Regions from separate parts of the Streptomyces capillispiralis genome, predicted to be linked through region 1. Evidence: riboswitches for the same ligand, from Rfam matches in the RefSeq annotation. Region 1 holds a riboswitch; each other region holds the start of a gene.
What was found. A riboswitch is a leader RNA that binds a small molecule or an ion and turns the genes downstream of it on or off. The one in region 1 is predicted to bind cobalamin.

Region 1 (4,960 bases):
GACCGGGTACCAGGCGGGCGTCCCCGGCATGTCGGTGAGCCGGTCGAGCCCGGCGACCCCGGTGAACACGCCGGGCGCGGCCGGATAGCCGAGAACGAAGGCGACGGCCGGACCACCGGGAAGGGCCGCGTCCATGAGACGGGGACGGCGGCCGAGCGCGGCCTCGATCATCGCCTCGTACACGTTGACGCCGAGCGCCCGGCACATGCCCTCTCCGACCAGCGCGCCCCCGATCCGGGGATTGACCTCCACCACCTCCGGGCCGTCGGCGGTCAGCACGAACTCCACATGTGCGAACCGGTCGGTGTACCCGATGGCGGCGAGCACCCGGTCGAGCCAACGCTCCAACGATGTCCGCTGCGGGTCCGGGAAGGCGACGGGAAAGGCGGTGATCTCCTCCCGGAAGTGCGGCTCCGGTGACATGAGCCGGCTGGAGACGCCCAGCAGCCGGGTGCGGCCGTCCCAGGTGAGCGTCTCGGCGCTGTACACCGGGCCGCTGAAATAGGGCTCGGCGAACAACCGTCCTCTCAGGTCCCGACCGGACGCCTCCGCCAGCGCCGCGTCGAGTTCGCCCTCGTCACGGACCAACCACACGTTCTGGCTTCCCGTGCCCGCGGTGTCCTTGAGCACGAGCGGCAGTCCCGCCTCCTTGAGCAGCAGCCCGCGTGGCTCGCGGTCCGGGTCGGCGTTCTCGACGGCCCTTGCGCGGGTGAGGCCCGCGCGGTGCAGTCTGTTGCGTACGGCGGCCTTGTCCCGGGTCAGTCGCAGTACGGCTGGATCGAGACCGGGCAGGCCGAGGCGTTCGGTGAGGGAGGCGCCGGCCAGGGTCCAGGTGTCGGTGGAACTGATCAGGCCGCGCAGCCCCGGGGTGCGCCGGAGCAGATCGGCGACCCGCTCCACGTCGAAGGTGTCGGTCACGACGACGTCGAGGGCGTCGGCGGGCAGCCGGTCCAGTTCGTAGGCGTAGTAGGCGGGGTCCCGGGTGAGGAGCAGCAGGCGCTCGCCGAGCCGGTCGGCCGCGCGGACCAGATGGCCGAGGCCGAAGGTCAGTGACTCCAGGCAGGCCACGGTCATGCCGCCCGCTCCTTCCAGTGGGCCGGGCAGGGAGTGCGCCGCCACGTCATTCTCGACCACGGCATGGTCATCTCCTCCGGACCGCGGACCTCGACGGGCTTCAGCGCGGCCGGATCCAGGGCCTCGGCGTGCCGGGCGAACACACGCTCCACGTAGCGGTGTCCGGTGTCGGCCCCTACCACCAGGTGCAGTCGGTCGGGGTGACGGCGGGCCTCGTACAGCGCCGTCAAGAAGCCGGCACCGGTGGACAGCCCGGCGAACACCGCGTGCTCGCGCAGCAGGGCGACCGCGCCGGACATGGCGTGGGTGAAGTCCAGCCAGTGCACGGTGTCGTAGAGATGGTGGCGGACGTTGTCGAAGACGATCGACGAGCCGATGCCGGCGATGATCGCCTCGGGATCGTGATGGTCCTGGCTGCCGAAGGTGACGCTCCCGAAGGGCTGGACGCCGACCAGACGCACCGAGGGGTCCGTAACGCGCAGGTGTTCCACGATGCCGCCGGTCGAGGCTCCGGAACCCACCCCGCCGACGACGGTCAGCGGTGTCGCCGGGAACTCCGCCGCGATCCGGTCGGCGACCTCTTGGTAGCCGAGGTAGTGGACGTCGTCGTGGTACTGGCGCATCCAGTGGTGCCCGGGATCCTCGGCGAGGATCTCGCGCACCCGCCGCACCCTCAGTTCCTGGTCGAGCCGGAGGTTTTGCGACGGTCTGACCTGTTCCACCGTAGCGCCGAGGATCTCCAGCTGAGCGAGGGTGGTGGCGTCGACAGTGGTGGACGCGACGATGCGGCACCGCATGCCGTAGCGGTGGCAGGCCAGTGCGAGGGCGTAGGCGTAGATGCCGCTGGAGCTGTCGATCAGGGTCTGGCCCGGACGGACCGTGCCCCGTTCCAGCAGATGACGGACGGCGGCCAGGGCCGAGTAGATCTTCATCGACTCGAACCGCAGCAGGACCAGGCCGTCGGTGAGCCGGACGAGGTCCGGGACTTTCAGGGCGTCGGCGATGTGGGGGTGGATCACCCGTAGCCTCCTTGGGCGAAGGTGCACTGGTGGCCGAGCGAGTGGAGGAACGCGGAGAGTTCGGACTTGACCTCGGCCGGTGGGCGTGAGGCGAAGAGATAGCCGGCCAGGCAGCCGGTGTGGGCGACGAAGATGCCGTCGGCACCGAACCGTTCACGATGGGCTCGCAGGCTGCCGAAGGTCGCCTTGGGCAGTACCTCCTGGGACAACGCGGCGCTGACCGTCGCGGCACGCGCTACGGCGGCCGGGTCGCCCGAATCGAAGCCCTTCACCAGATCGGTCAGGCACCGCTGGTACTCCTCGCTGCGGCGCCGGTAGTGGTCCAGCAGCAGGGGAGTGACGGCGGCGGTGTCCACCGTGCCGGGTTCCGTGACGTAGGCGGTGTGGAAGCCGATGTCCGGGCCCAGTCGCCGCACCACCCGGTGCCGGCCGCTGAGGTACAGGGCGAACTCGTCGAGGAAGACGCTGTCGGCGCGCTCGATGCCCGCCAGGACGCCGAGGACCACGTCCGTGTCGTACGGCAGGGAGAAGACACGGAACAGGCAGCGCAGCGTCGCCACGATGTCCGCCGTGGAACTGGCCATCCCCACGCCCACCGGCAGTTCGGAGTGGGTGTGCCAGTCGCCCGGTGGCAGGGTGAGGCCGTAGTGGTCCAGGAAGAGCCGGGCCGCTGTCGCCGACTTCTCACCGAGTGCCGACGGACGCGGCGAGCCGGCCGTCGTCCTCGGTGTGAAGTACACCCAGGAGTGACGGTCCACGGGGAAGGACACCACCGCGATCTCAGGATCGGTGCCCGCTCGCAACGGGCCCTGGTACAACTCGCCCAGAGTGCCGTGGCAGACACCGGACACCGTGCCGCCGGACACGCCCGGTTCCTGGAGGACGCCCGCGACGGGTTGGAGAATCGTCGGCCCCGGTCCGTCGGACGACACGTCGCCCCGGGGTCGGTACGGCCGACGCGAACCGGCTGGGTCCCGCACACCATCCTCCTCCGTACCGGGCCTTGAACACCGACAGGGAAGGAGGCGCAGCCACACGCACGACGGACGACCGCCCGTACCGCCGACCCGGTCCACGAGGTCACGAGCACAGCCCGCGCGGGACGCGGGCGCAGTGGCAGGTCCTCGGACTCGCGGGCACGTCCGCCGAAAGGGCCGACACCTACCGGCCGTCTCTTCCCCGGCCCTGACGTGGACCCCGTGACATCGACGGCTTTCGTTCCCACTCACCGCTGTGGGACAGCCCCGGATTCGCACCGGGTTCCCTCTTGTGCCGCGCCACCGGGCGTCCGGGTGGACGGGAGGCGCGAACCGACTGCGTGCATCAGCGTAGAGGCGCTCGTATTCCTGCGACAGTGGGGCTTCGGCGGTTGTCTTGAATGTGGAGGGGAGGCGGAGACCAGGTGTGCCCCGTGCGGTTCCCGTGGTGGCTCTGGCCGGATAACGCCTCTGAGGATCACTGCCCCGTCAGTCAGACTTGTTGCCTCACGCCACATGCGCACCGTTGCTGCGGTGGCCCGTGCCCGGAGGCCCCTGATGACGTCAGACGCGAGGCCGGACGAAGACGGGGCAACAGCCCCGCCCGAACGGCGACAGCCTCCCGGTGACCGCGTCGCGCTGCGCGGCGACCTGCGGGCCGCCCTGCCCGACGCCACCGCGGCGATGGTGGTCACGGCGCTCGTGTTCGCGTTCCTGTGGGCGCGCATGGAGTCCGGCGCGTCGGACACGGTCGCGGTCATGCCGTTCATGGACGACCCCGGCACCTACTGGATGTACCTGCTCAGTCAGGCGTTCGGGTGGTCGGGCCTGCTGTGGGCCTGGGGCACGGTCATGCTCGGTCTGCTGCTGTCGGGGCCGCGCCCCGCCCGGCTGCCGGTCTCCCGGCAGGTGCTGGAGCGCTGGCACCGCACCACGAGCCTGACGACGACGGCGCTGATGTTCGCCCACGCGCTGATGTTCGCGGCGGAACTCGTGCGCTACGAGACGAAGGTGGACTGGGCGGAACGGTTGTGGGTGGCCTTCGCCGACAGCTTCGTGCCCGGTTGGTACGACTCCGGGACCGGCCGGATCGCCATCCCGATCGGCCAGGGTGCCCTGTACCTGGCGATTCCGCTGGGACTGTTGTTCTACGTCCGGCACCGCATCGGAGCGAACACCTGGCGACGGCTGCACCGTTTCGTGATCGTCGTCTACGTGCTCAGCGTGTGGCACACCCTGCTGTACGGAACCAACGTCTGGTACGGGGAGTGGCCGCGCACCGTGCTGTGGCTACTGCAACTCCCGGTCGGGGTACTGCTGTTGCTGCGTCTGCTGAGACCTGCCCGGCGGGCCGAACGGCTGGGTGCGCCGAAGGGCGGCGTGGGCGCGGCCCGTCCGGCCTGGTGGGCGCGCGCGGCAGGACGGGCCGCCGTCGCAGCCGTGCTTGTCGGGCTGGTCATCGTGGTGGTGTCCGGCCGTGACGGCGGACGGGACCGTCCGACTCATCCGCCCGCGACGGCCCCCCACACCCAGGAGACGGACTGACGACCGGCACGGCGTCCCGGGAGGGGATGCTGGCCGACGACAGGGCTTCCTGGATCTCCGCCCTGCTCCGCTCCTCGTAGCCGGCCGTGTCGATCCGCCCGGAGCGCGGGTCGGCGCGGGCGGTGCGCAGTTCGCCGGTCTGCGGTAAGGAGCCGATGCTCGTGGTCGGCAGCAGTATCAGCCCGAGGTGGGCGCGCTGGGCGGTGGCGCGCTCCGCATACAAGGCAGGGCCGTCCGCCTGATAGGTACGCCGACCCGCCCCCGAGGCCACCGGGATGTCCGCGCACAAATGGTTCGCGCACGGGCAGTCGGCCCGTCAAGAACGCGGACGCTCCTGATCCGGGC
Region 2 (4,960 bases), 2.0 Mb from region 1:
CCTGATGCTGGGTCTGCTGGCGCTGCTCGGCTTCATGGCGATCGCGGCCGGCGTGAAGGTCAGCAACGGCCAGCTGGCGATCCCGCAGCTGTTCGAGAACATGTTCCCGGACTGGTTCGCGGGCGTGGCCTTCGCGGCGATCGGCATCGGCGCGCTGGTGCCGGCGGCGATCATGTCGATCGCGGCGGCGAACCTGTTCACCCGCAACATCTACAAGGACTTCATCAAGCCGGACGCGACCCCGGCGCAGGAGACCAAGGTCTCCAAGATCGTCTCGCTGCTGGTGAAGGTGGGCGCGCTGGTCTTCGTCCTGACCATGGACAAGACGGTCGCGATCAACTTCCAGCTGCTCGGCGGCATCTGGATCCTGCAGACCTTCCCGGCGCTGGTGGGCGGCCTGTTCACCCGCTGGTTCCACCGCTGGGCGCTGATCGGCGGCTGGGCGGTCGGCATGATCTACGGCACGGTCGCCGCCTACGGGGTGGCCTCGCCCACGCAGAAGCACTTCGGCGGTTCGGCCAAGGAGATCCCGGGCATCGGCGAGATCGGCTACATCGGTCTCACCGCCTTCGTCATCAACGTCCTGGTGACGGTGGTCCTCACCTTCGTCATGCGGGCCGTCAAGGCGCCCGAGGGCGTCGACGAGACCAAGCCGCAGGACTACACGGCGGACGCGGGCGACCCCGGCGTCGAGGTGGAGCTCCCGCCGGCCACGGCGGGCAGCACGCACTGACCCCTCGCGGGCACCGGGCGACGGGCCGTCGGAGAAATCCGGCGGCCCGTCGTCGTACCCGTCCGGCACACTCCCCTCATGGACATCGTCATCCGGCCGGTGGTGGCCGGCGAGTACGGGGAACTGGGCGAGATCACCGCGCGGGCCTATCTGCTGGACGGGCTGCTGGACTTCGGGGAGAGCGACGCGTACCTGGACGTGCTCAGGGACGTGGCGGGGCGGGCGGCCGCCGCCGAGGTGCTGGTCGCCGTGGAGGGCGGGGCGCTGCTGGGCGGGGTGACCTTCGTGCCGGACGGCGGGCCGATGGCCGACATAGCCCGGCCCGGCGAGGCGGAGATCCGGATGCTCGCGGTCGCCCGCGCGGGCCGGGGGCGGGGCGCCGGGGAGGCCCTGGTGCGCGCCTGCGTCGACCGGGCGCGGGCCACCGAGGGCTGCGTACGGGTGGTGCTGTCGACCCAGCGCACCATGCGCTCCGCCCACCGCATCTACGAACGGCTGGGTTTCACCCGCACCCCCGCGCGCGACTGGAACCCCCTGCCGGAGCTGGACGACATCACTCTCCTCACCTATGAGTTGACGCTCTGAAAGCAGCGCGACACAACATATGGGGTTGTCGGCGACACCCGGCACAAGATGTATGCTCATGCTCGCTGTCGCCGCAGGGGAATCCGGTGCGAATCCGGAACTGTCCCGCAACGGTGTACCCATGCCCGCCCGCCTGCCGGAGCGCATGGGCGTCAGTCCGAGGACCTGCCGACAGTGCGCCCGGCCGTCCGGTCCGGGTGCCTGACGTCCGGGCCTCGTGGGATGGGCCGGTGGACGCGACGCCCCGTGCGCTCGTGTGCTGCCCCCTGCCCTCGTGAGGCCCCCTGCCGAGCGAGGGAGAGCCCCACGTGACCATCGCGCCAGCCGATCCGGCTTCAGCGACCGACGTGACCGAGGAGGGCGGCGGCCCCGGTGCCGCGCTGCTGCGCACCCTGACCGAGCTGACCGCCGACCTGCCCGACGCCGACCCCGGACGGGTCGCCGCCGCCGCGCTGCGCGGCCGGTCCGCCGGAGCCGACGAGGCGGAGCTGCGGGAGCTGGCCACCGAGGCCGCGGCCGGGCTGATCTCCGAGGACCCGGCCTACTCCCGGCTCGCCGCCCGCCTCCTGACCATCGGCATCCGCGCCGAGGCCGCCTCGCAGGGCGTCACGTCGTTCACCGGGTCCGTCGCGACCGGGCACCGCGAGGGTCTGATCGCCGACCGGACCGCCGCGTTCGTCCGGCTGCACGCGGACCGACTCGACGCGCTCGTCGACGAGTCGGCCGACGACCGCTTCGGCTACTTCGGCCTGCGCACCCTCTACAGCCGCTACCTGCTGCGCCACCCGGTCACCCGCAAGGTCGTCGAGACGCCCCAGCACTTCCTGCTGCGCGTCGCCGCCGGTCTCGCCGAGGACGACACCGCGCGCGCGGCGGACGAGGTCGCCGGGCTCTACGGCCTGATGAGCCGCCTGGACTACCTGCCCTCCTCCCCCACGCTGTTCAACTCCGGCACCCGGCACCCGCAGATGTCGTCCTGCTACCTCCTGGACTCCCCCAGGGACGAGCTGGACTCGATCTACGACCGCTACCACCAGGTCGCCCGTCTCTCCAAGCACGCCGGCGGCATCGGCATCGCCTACTCCCGCGTCCGCTCCCGGGGTTCGCTGATCCGCGGCACCAACGGGCACTCCAACGGCATCGTCCCGTTCCTGAAGACGCTGGACGCCTCGGTCGCCGCCGTGAACCAGGGCGGGCGGCGCAAGGGCGCGGCGGCGGTCTACCTGGAGACCTGGCACTCCGACATCGAGGAGTTCCTGGAGCTGCGCGACAACACCGGTGAGGACGCCCGCCGCACGCACAACCTGAACCTCGCGCACTGGGTGCCGGACGAGTTCATGCGCCGGGTGAACGCCGACGCGCCCTGGTCGCTGTTCTCCCCGGCGGACGTGCCCGAGCTGGTCGACCTGTGGGGCGAGGAGTTCGAGGCGGCGTACCGGGCGGCCGAGGCGAAGGGCCTGGCGCGGAAGACCCTCCCGGCCCGCGAGCTGTACGGCCGCATGATGCGCACCCTCGCGCAGACCGGCAACGGCTGGATGACCTTCAAGGACACCGCCAACCGCACCGCCAACCAGACGGCCGAGCCGGGTCACGTGATCCACTCGTCCAACCTGTGCACGGAGATCCTGGAGGTCACCGACGACGGGGAGACGGCGGTCTGCAACCTGGGCTCGGTCAACCTCGGCGCGTTCGTCGACCCGGCGGCCGGTGACATCGACTGGGAGCGGCTGGACGCGACCGTCCGCACGGCCGTCACCTTCCTCGACCGGGTCGTGGACATCAACTTCTACCCGACCGAGCAGGCGGGCCGCTCCAACGCCCGCTGGCGTCCGGTCGGCCTGGGCGCGATGGGGCTGCAGGACGTCTTCTTCCAGCTGCGCCTGCCCTTCGACTCGCCCGCGGCGAAGGCCCTGTCCACCAGGATCGCCGAGCGGATCATGCTCGCCGCCTACGAGGCCTCCGCCGACCTCGCCGAGCGGGACGGCCCGCTGCCCGCCTGGGAGAGGACCCGCACCGCCCGGGGCGTGCTGCACCCCGACCACTACGACACGGACCTGGCCTGGCCGGAGCGCTGGGCGGCGCTGCGGACCCGGATCGCCGCCGTCGGGATGCGCAACGCGCTGCTCCTGGCGATCGCGCCCACCGCCACGATCGCGTCGATCGCGGGCGTGTACGAGTGCATCGAGCCGCAGGTGTCCAACCTGTTCAAGCGCGAGACGCTGTCGGGTGAGTTCCTCCAGGTCAACTCGTACCTGGTGAACGACCTGAAGCGGCTCGGCGTGTGGGACGCGCGCACCCGTGAGGCGCTGCGCGAAGCGGGCGGCTCGGTGCAGGACTTCGCGTGGATCCCCGAGGAGGTGCGCGGGCTGTACCGCACGGCGTGGGAGATCCCGCAGCGCGGTCTGATCGACATGGCCGCCGCCCGCACCCCGTTCCTCGACCAGGCGCAGTCGCTGAACCTGTTCCTGGAGACGCCGACCATCGGCAAGCTCTCCTCGATGTACGCCTACGCCTGGAAGCAGGGCCTGAAGACCACGTACTACCTGCGCTCCCGCCCGGCGACCCGGATCGCCCGCGCGGCGCGCGCCACCACCGTGCCCGTCCAGCAGCCGGCCGATCCCGAGGCCGTCGCCTGCTCCCTTGAGAACCCCGAGTCCTGCGAGGCCTGCCAGTGATGACCAGCGAACCGAAGAACCTGCTCGACCCGGGCTTCGAACTGACCCTGCGCCCCATGCGCTACCCCGACTTCTACGAGCGCTACCGGGACGCCATCAAGAACACCTGGACCGTGGAGGAGGTCGACCTCCACTCCGACGTGGCGGACCTCGCGAAGCTGACCCCCGCGGAGCAGCACCTCATCGGGCGGCTGGTGGCCTTCTTCGCCACCGGTGACTCGATCGTGGCGAACAACCTGGTGCTGACCCTCTACAAGCACATCAACTCCCCCGAGGCGCGGCTGTACCTGTCGCGGCAGCTCTTCGAGGAGGCGGTGCACGTCCAGTTCTACCTGACCCTGCTGGACACCTACCTGCCCGATCCGGACGACCGGGCGGCGGCCTTCGCGGCCGTGGAGAACATCCCGTCCATCCGGGAGAAGGCCGAGTTCTGCTTCACGTGGATGGACTCGGTGGACAAGCTCGACCGGCTGGAGTCGCGGGCCGACCGCCGGCGCTTCCTGCTGAACCTGATCTGCTTCGCGGCGTGCATCGAGGGCCTGTTCTTCTACGGCGCCTTCGCCTACGTCTACTGGTTCCGCGGCCGGGGCCTGCTGCACGGTCTGGCGACCGGCACCAACTGGGTGTTCCGCGACGAGACGATGCACATGTCCTTCGCCTTCGACGTGGTCGACACCGTGCGCAAGGAGGAGCCGGAGCTGTTCGACGAGGAACTCGGGCAGCAGGTCACCGACATGCTGCGCGAGGCGGTCGAGGCGGAGCTGCAGTTCGCGCGCGACCTGTGCGGGGACGGGCTGCCGGGCATGAACACCGAGTCGATGCGGCAGTACCTGGAGTGCGTCGCGGACCAGCGGCTCCAGCGGCTGGGCTTCGCGCCGGTGTACGGCTCGGAGAACCCGTTCTCCTTCATGGAGCTGCAGGGCGTGCAGGAGCTGACGAACTTCTTCGAGCGGCGCCCGTCCGCGTA
Region 3 (4,960 bases), 5.5 Mb from region 1:
ACGGTCGGGATCCCGGACGCCTTCAGCGCCGCGAGGCCGTCCTCCCAGGCGCGCTTGCCGCCCAGCAGGCGGACGACGGCGAGGTCCGCGCCGTCGAGCAGCGCGGGCAGCTCCTCCGCCACGTCCACCCGGGTCGGGTTGCCGATCCGGTAGGAGGCACCGGAGGCGGCCCGGGCCGCCAGCAGATCGGTGTCGGCGGTCGACAACAACAACACAGTGCTCATGCGGGCGCTCCCGGTGGAATGAAAGGCAGTCCTTGCGGCGCGCCGGACTCGATGAGCCGCCACAGCGCGTCCGTGTCCGCGTGCTGTTCGATCAGGTCGCCGAGCCGGTCGAGCTGCTGCTCGCGCAGCGCGGCGAACGAGGTGCCGGGGGCCGGTACGAAGCGGCGCCCCGCGGCGGCGGCGACCTCGCGCAGGAAGGCGCGCCGGAAGCCGTCCGACTCCAGCGAGCCGTGCCAGTGCGTGCCCCAGGTCTGGCCGACCCGGCAGCCGTCGAGGAACGGCTCACCGCCCGTGACCTCGGCGACCCCGTGGTGGATCTCGTACCCCTCGACGGGCTCCCCGAGGGCGTCGCCGGACGGCCGGGCGAGGGTCTTCTCGCGGGCGAACCGCACCCGTACGGGCAGGATGCCGAGCCCGTCCACATGCCCCGCGCGGCTCTCGACCTCGTCCTCGATGTGCTCCCCGAGGATCTGGAAGCCTCCGCAGATGCCGAGCACGGGCCGCCCCTCGGCCGCCCGCCGCTTCAGCGCGTCCGCGAGCCCGCGCTCCCGCAGCCACCGGAGCGCCCGCACGGTGCCGCGCGTCCCCGGTACGACGACGAGGTCGGCGTCGGCGAGTTCCTCGGGCCGGTCCACGAACCGCACCACGACGCCCGGTTCGGCGGCGAGCGCGTCGACGTCCGTGAAGTTGGACATCAGCGGCACCGCGCACACCGCGACCCGCAGGACGTCCTCGCCGGCCGGCGCGGCCACCTCCGACTCGCGCACGGCGCCGCGCAGCGACACGTTCAGACCGTCCTCCTCGTCGATGCCGAGGCCGTGCCGGAACGGCAGCACGCCGTAGGTCCGGCGTCCGGTCAGGCCGTGCAGCATCTCCAGACCCGGCTCCAGCAGCGAGACGTCGCCCCGGAACTTGTTCACCAGGAACCCGGCGACCAACTGCTGGTCCTCGCGGGACAGCAGGGCGACGGTGCCGAAGAACGACGCGAAGACGCCGCCCCGGTCGATGTCGCCGACGACGAGCACGGGCAGCCCGGCGTTCCTGGCGATGCCCATGTTGACGATGTCCGTCCGCCGCAGATTGATCTCGGCCGGACTGCCGGCCCCCTCGCAGATCACCGCGTCATACGTGCCCCGCAACTGCTCCAGACAGTCCAGCACCGTGCCCAGCAGCCGCTGCTGGCGCCCGCCGTGGTACCCGCGGGCGCTCAGCTCGCCGACCGGCCGGCCCAGCAGCACCACCTGGCTGGACTGCTCGCCGCCCGGCTTGAGCAGCACCGGGTTCATCAGCGCGGTCGGCTCGACGCGGCAGGCCTGGGCCTGCATCGCCTGCGCCCGCCCGATCTCGGCGCCCTCCCGGGTCACGAACGAGTTCAGCGACATGTTCTGCGCCTTGAACGGCGCGACCTTCACGCCCTGGCGCACCAGCCACCGGCAGATCCCGGCGGTCACCACGCTCTTGCCGGCGTCCGAGGTGGTCCCGGCGACCAGCAGACCCCCACCGCTCACGATGCACGTCCCTTCATGACGCTCCGCGCGAGGACGCCGGCCCCGAGCGCGAGCCAGCCGACCCGCCGCGAGAGCCGTACCGCCCGCTCGATGTCGGACACGGCCACGGCCCGGCCGCCGCCGTTGAGGGCGGGCCGGTGCTCGACCCGCCCGCCGTAGGAGAGGGTGCCGCCGAGCCGCACCCCGAGCGCGCCCGCGAAGGACGCCTCCACGGGACCGGCGTTGGGGCTCGGATGCCGGTGCGCGTCGGTCCGCCACGCCCGCACGGCACCGCGCGGGTCCGGTCCGGCGAGCGCGGCGAGTACGGCGGTCAGCCGCGCCCCGGGCCATCCGGCGACGTCGTCGAGGCGGGCGGAGGCCCAGCCGTAGCGGCGGTAGCGGGGGGACTTGTGGCCGACCATCGCGTCCAGGGTGTTGACGGCGCGGAAGCCCAGCAGGCCCGGCACCCCGGCGACGGCGCCCCACACCAGGGCGCCGACCACGGCGTCGGAGGTGTTCTCGGCGACGGACTCGACCACCGCGCGGGCGATCCCGTCGGCGTCCAGGGCCTGGGGGTCGCGGCCGCACAGGTGCGGCAGCCGGGCCCGGGCCGCCTCCACGTCCCCGGCCTCCAGCGCCGCGGCGACGGCACGGGCCTCCCGGGCCAGCGAGGTGCCGCCGACGACGGCCCAGGTGGCGACGCCGGTCAGGGCGACGGAGGCGGCGGGGGAGGAGCGCACGAGGCGTGCGGCAAGGCTTCCCAGCGCGACGGTCCCGCCGACGCACACGGCGGTGTGCACGGCGCCCCGGCCCCGGTCGTCCCGCCACAGCACTCGTTCCACGGCGGCCGCGGCCCGCCCGAAAGCGGCGACCGGGTGCCCGCGGCGGGGATCGCCGAGCAGCAGGTCGCCGAGGAGGCCGGCGGCGGCGCCGTACGCGAAGACGCGATCGGCACCCATGGGGTCAGCCGGCCGGTGTTCCGGAGGAGGGGGTGGCCCCGGGGAGGGGCGGGGCGTCGCTGATCGACCTCGACGGGCAGCCGCGCATGGCGTTGGGTCCTCACTCAGGGTGTCCGCGCCCTGGTTCGACGAGACCGGCGGTGAGAGTTCCTGGCTCCCGGGGTGTGCACCCCGGTGACAGTGGCGGGACCGCGCCGGATTCGCACCGGCTTCCTCTCCTGCCGCCGTATTGGCTGAGGCAGTCCACCACGGCCCCGGAAGGGCCGTCAACTTGCCGTTGACCTGCGGGGCTGAAGTGTGCTGAGGCCCACAGAGGGGTTCCGGTGGGTGACGGCGGGCGGGGTGCGCACACGCCGACGGGCGGTGCGGGTGCCGGGGCTCCCGCACCGCCCGTCGGACGGAGACGCTCGGGTGGTCAGGCCATGATCAGGTAGATCCCGTAGGCCACCGCCGCCGCGCACGCCGCGAAGCAGGCGTAGGCGCCGGTGACGGCCAGGGCCGCGGACCGGCCCTGGGCTGCGGCCCGCTCCTGGCGGGACAGACCGTTGATGCCGAGGGTGAACAGGGCCACCAGGGCCACGGTGACCACGAGGCTGACGCCGAACACGGAGCCGAGGGCCGCCCAGTCGATCTTCATGGTGCTCTTCTTCCTTCGTACCGGGGCGCGGTCAGACGGTGGTCTTGGCCTGCGGGGCCGCCGGGTCCGTGGACGCCGGGGCCGCGATGGAGGCGGCGAGTTCGTCGGTCACGGTGCCGGCCGGGGGCGGGGTGACGGCGGCGATCGCCTGGGTCACCACGCCGGAGGGCTCCTCGCCGGGGACGTCGTGGTCGTTGACGTTGGTGTGGTCGACGACCTCACGCCGGGAGATCTTCCAGATCGCCGCGCTGGAGGCGACCAGGAAGACGGCCACGAGGGCGGTGCCCCAGTCGCCGAAGCCGCAGACCCACTCGGCGAGCGCCGCGACCAGGGCCGCCGCGGGCAGGGTGAGGCCCCAGGCGATGAACATCCGGGTGGCCGTCGACCAGCGGACGACGCCGCCCCTGCGGCCCAGGCCCGCGCCCATCACGGAACCGGAAACGGAATGCGTGGTGGAGAGCGAGAAGCCGAGGTGCGAGGAGGCCAGGATGACCGTCGCGGCGCTGGTCTGGGCGGCGAAGCCCTGCTGCGGCTGGAGGTCGGTCAGGCCCTTGCCCATGGTGCGGATGATGCGCCAGCCGCCGAGGTAGGTGCCGAGCGCGATGGCGATGCCCGCGGAGAGGATGACCCACATGGGCGGGTCGGAGTCGGGGGCGAGGGTGCCGCCGGCGACCAGGGCGAGGGTGATGATGCCCATCGTCTTCTGGGCGTCGTTGGTGCCGTGGGCCAGCGAGACCAGGCCGGCGGAGGCGATCTGCCCGGCGCGGTAGCCCTTCTCGGAGGCCTTGCCGTCGGCCTTCCGGCCCAGGCGGTAGGTCAGCCGGGTGGCGAGCATCGCGGCGAGGCCGGCCACCAGCGGGGCGGCGATCGCGGGGATGAGGACCTTGGTGACGAGGACGTCGCCGTGCACCGCGCCGAAGCCGGCGGAGGCGACGGTGGCGCCGATCAGGCCGCCCATGAGGGCGTGCGAGGAGCTGGACGGCAGACCGACCAGCCACGTCAGCAGGTTCCAGAGGATCGCGCCGACCAACGCGGCGAAGATGACCTCGGGACGGATGCCGGCCTCGTCGACGAGGCCCTTGGAGATCGTGTTGGCGACCTCCACCGAGAGGAAGGCGCCGACAAGGTTCAGCACGGCGGACATGGCCACCGCGACCTTGGGCTTGAGCGCACCGGTCGAAATGGTCGTTGCCATCGCGTTCGCGGTGTCGTGGAAACCGTTCGTGAAATCGAACGCGAGTGCGGTTACCACCACAATCGCGAGGATCAGCGAGAAGCCTTCCATTTACCCAGGCAATCGTTCGAGGTCATTGGCTGGTCGACCGTAGGTAACCAGGGTGAACGGAAGATGAACTGGAATGGGCGTCGTGGTGACCGTAAAAGGGGGTCGCCGCTCCGCCGGATGGCGGGGGTCGCCCGCCGTGCCCCTGGGCTGCCCCGTGCCCGGCGGGGCGGGCGCCCGCGGCGCACCGCTTCAGCCGATCGAGTGAGCCGTGGAAGAGATTCCGGTCACTCGGGAGGGTGCCCGCGCCGCGCGGCGGGCCGGCCGGCCCGGCGGGACCCCTGGTGCCGCCGGGCGCAGCGGGGGTCGCGGTAGGTGGTGGCCTCGGTCGCCTCGACGTGGACGAAGCGGGCGCCCGCGGCCTCGGCGGA

Region 2: it holds a riboswitch for cobalamin, as region 1 does, so the genes downstream of both, FHX78_RS11345 (ribonucleoside-diphosphate reductase subunit alpha) here and FHX78_RS02675 (GHMP family kinase ATP-binding protein) in region 1, are expected to answer to the same signal.
Region 3: it holds a riboswitch for cobalamin, as region 1 does, so the genes downstream of both, FHX78_RS27285 (cobalamin biosynthesis protein) here and FHX78_RS02675 (GHMP family kinase ATP-binding protein) in region 1, are expected to answer to the same signal.

The regions. Positions count from the first base shown of each region.
Region 1 is NZ_VIWV01000001.1:714,105-719,064, reverse strand. Features, by position in the region: gene FHX78_RS02685 (ATP-grasp domain-containing protein) at 1-1,074, opposite strand, end outside; gene FHX78_RS02680 (cysteine synthase family protein) at 1,071-2,093, opposite strand; gene FHX78_RS02675 (GHMP family kinase ATP-binding protein) at 2,090-2,959, opposite strand; cobalamin riboswitch at 3,205-3,376, opposite strand; gene FHX78_RS02670 (ferric reductase-like transmembrane domain-containing protein) at 3,629-4,615, shown strand; partial or broken gene FHX78_RS02665 (hypothetical protein) at 4,653-4,835, opposite strand.
Region 2 is NZ_VIWV01000001.1:2,760,912-2,765,871, forward strand. Features, by position in the region: gene mctP (monocarboxylate uptake permease MctP) at 1-733, shown strand, start outside; gene FHX78_RS11340 (GNAT family N-acetyltransferase) at 812-1,318, shown strand; cobalamin riboswitch at 1,331-1,505, shown strand; gene FHX78_RS11345 (ribonucleoside-diphosphate reductase subunit alpha) at 1,627-3,993, shown strand; gene FHX78_RS11350 (ribonucleotide-diphosphate reductase subunit beta) at 3,993-4,960, shown strand, end outside.
Region 3 is NZ_VIWV01000001.1:6,257,103-6,262,062, forward strand. Features, by position in the region: gene cobN (cobaltochelatase subunit CobN) at 1-224, opposite strand, end outside; gene FHX78_RS27280 (cobyric acid synthase) at 221-1,732, opposite strand; gene FHX78_RS27285 (cobalamin biosynthesis protein) at 1,729-2,670, opposite strand; cobalamin riboswitch at 2,796-2,933, opposite strand; gene FHX78_RS27290 (hypothetical protein) at 3,086-3,307, opposite strand; gene FHX78_RS27295 (inorganic phosphate transporter) at 3,339-4,592, opposite strand; gene FHX78_RS36925 (hypothetical protein) at 4,817-4,960, opposite strand, start outside.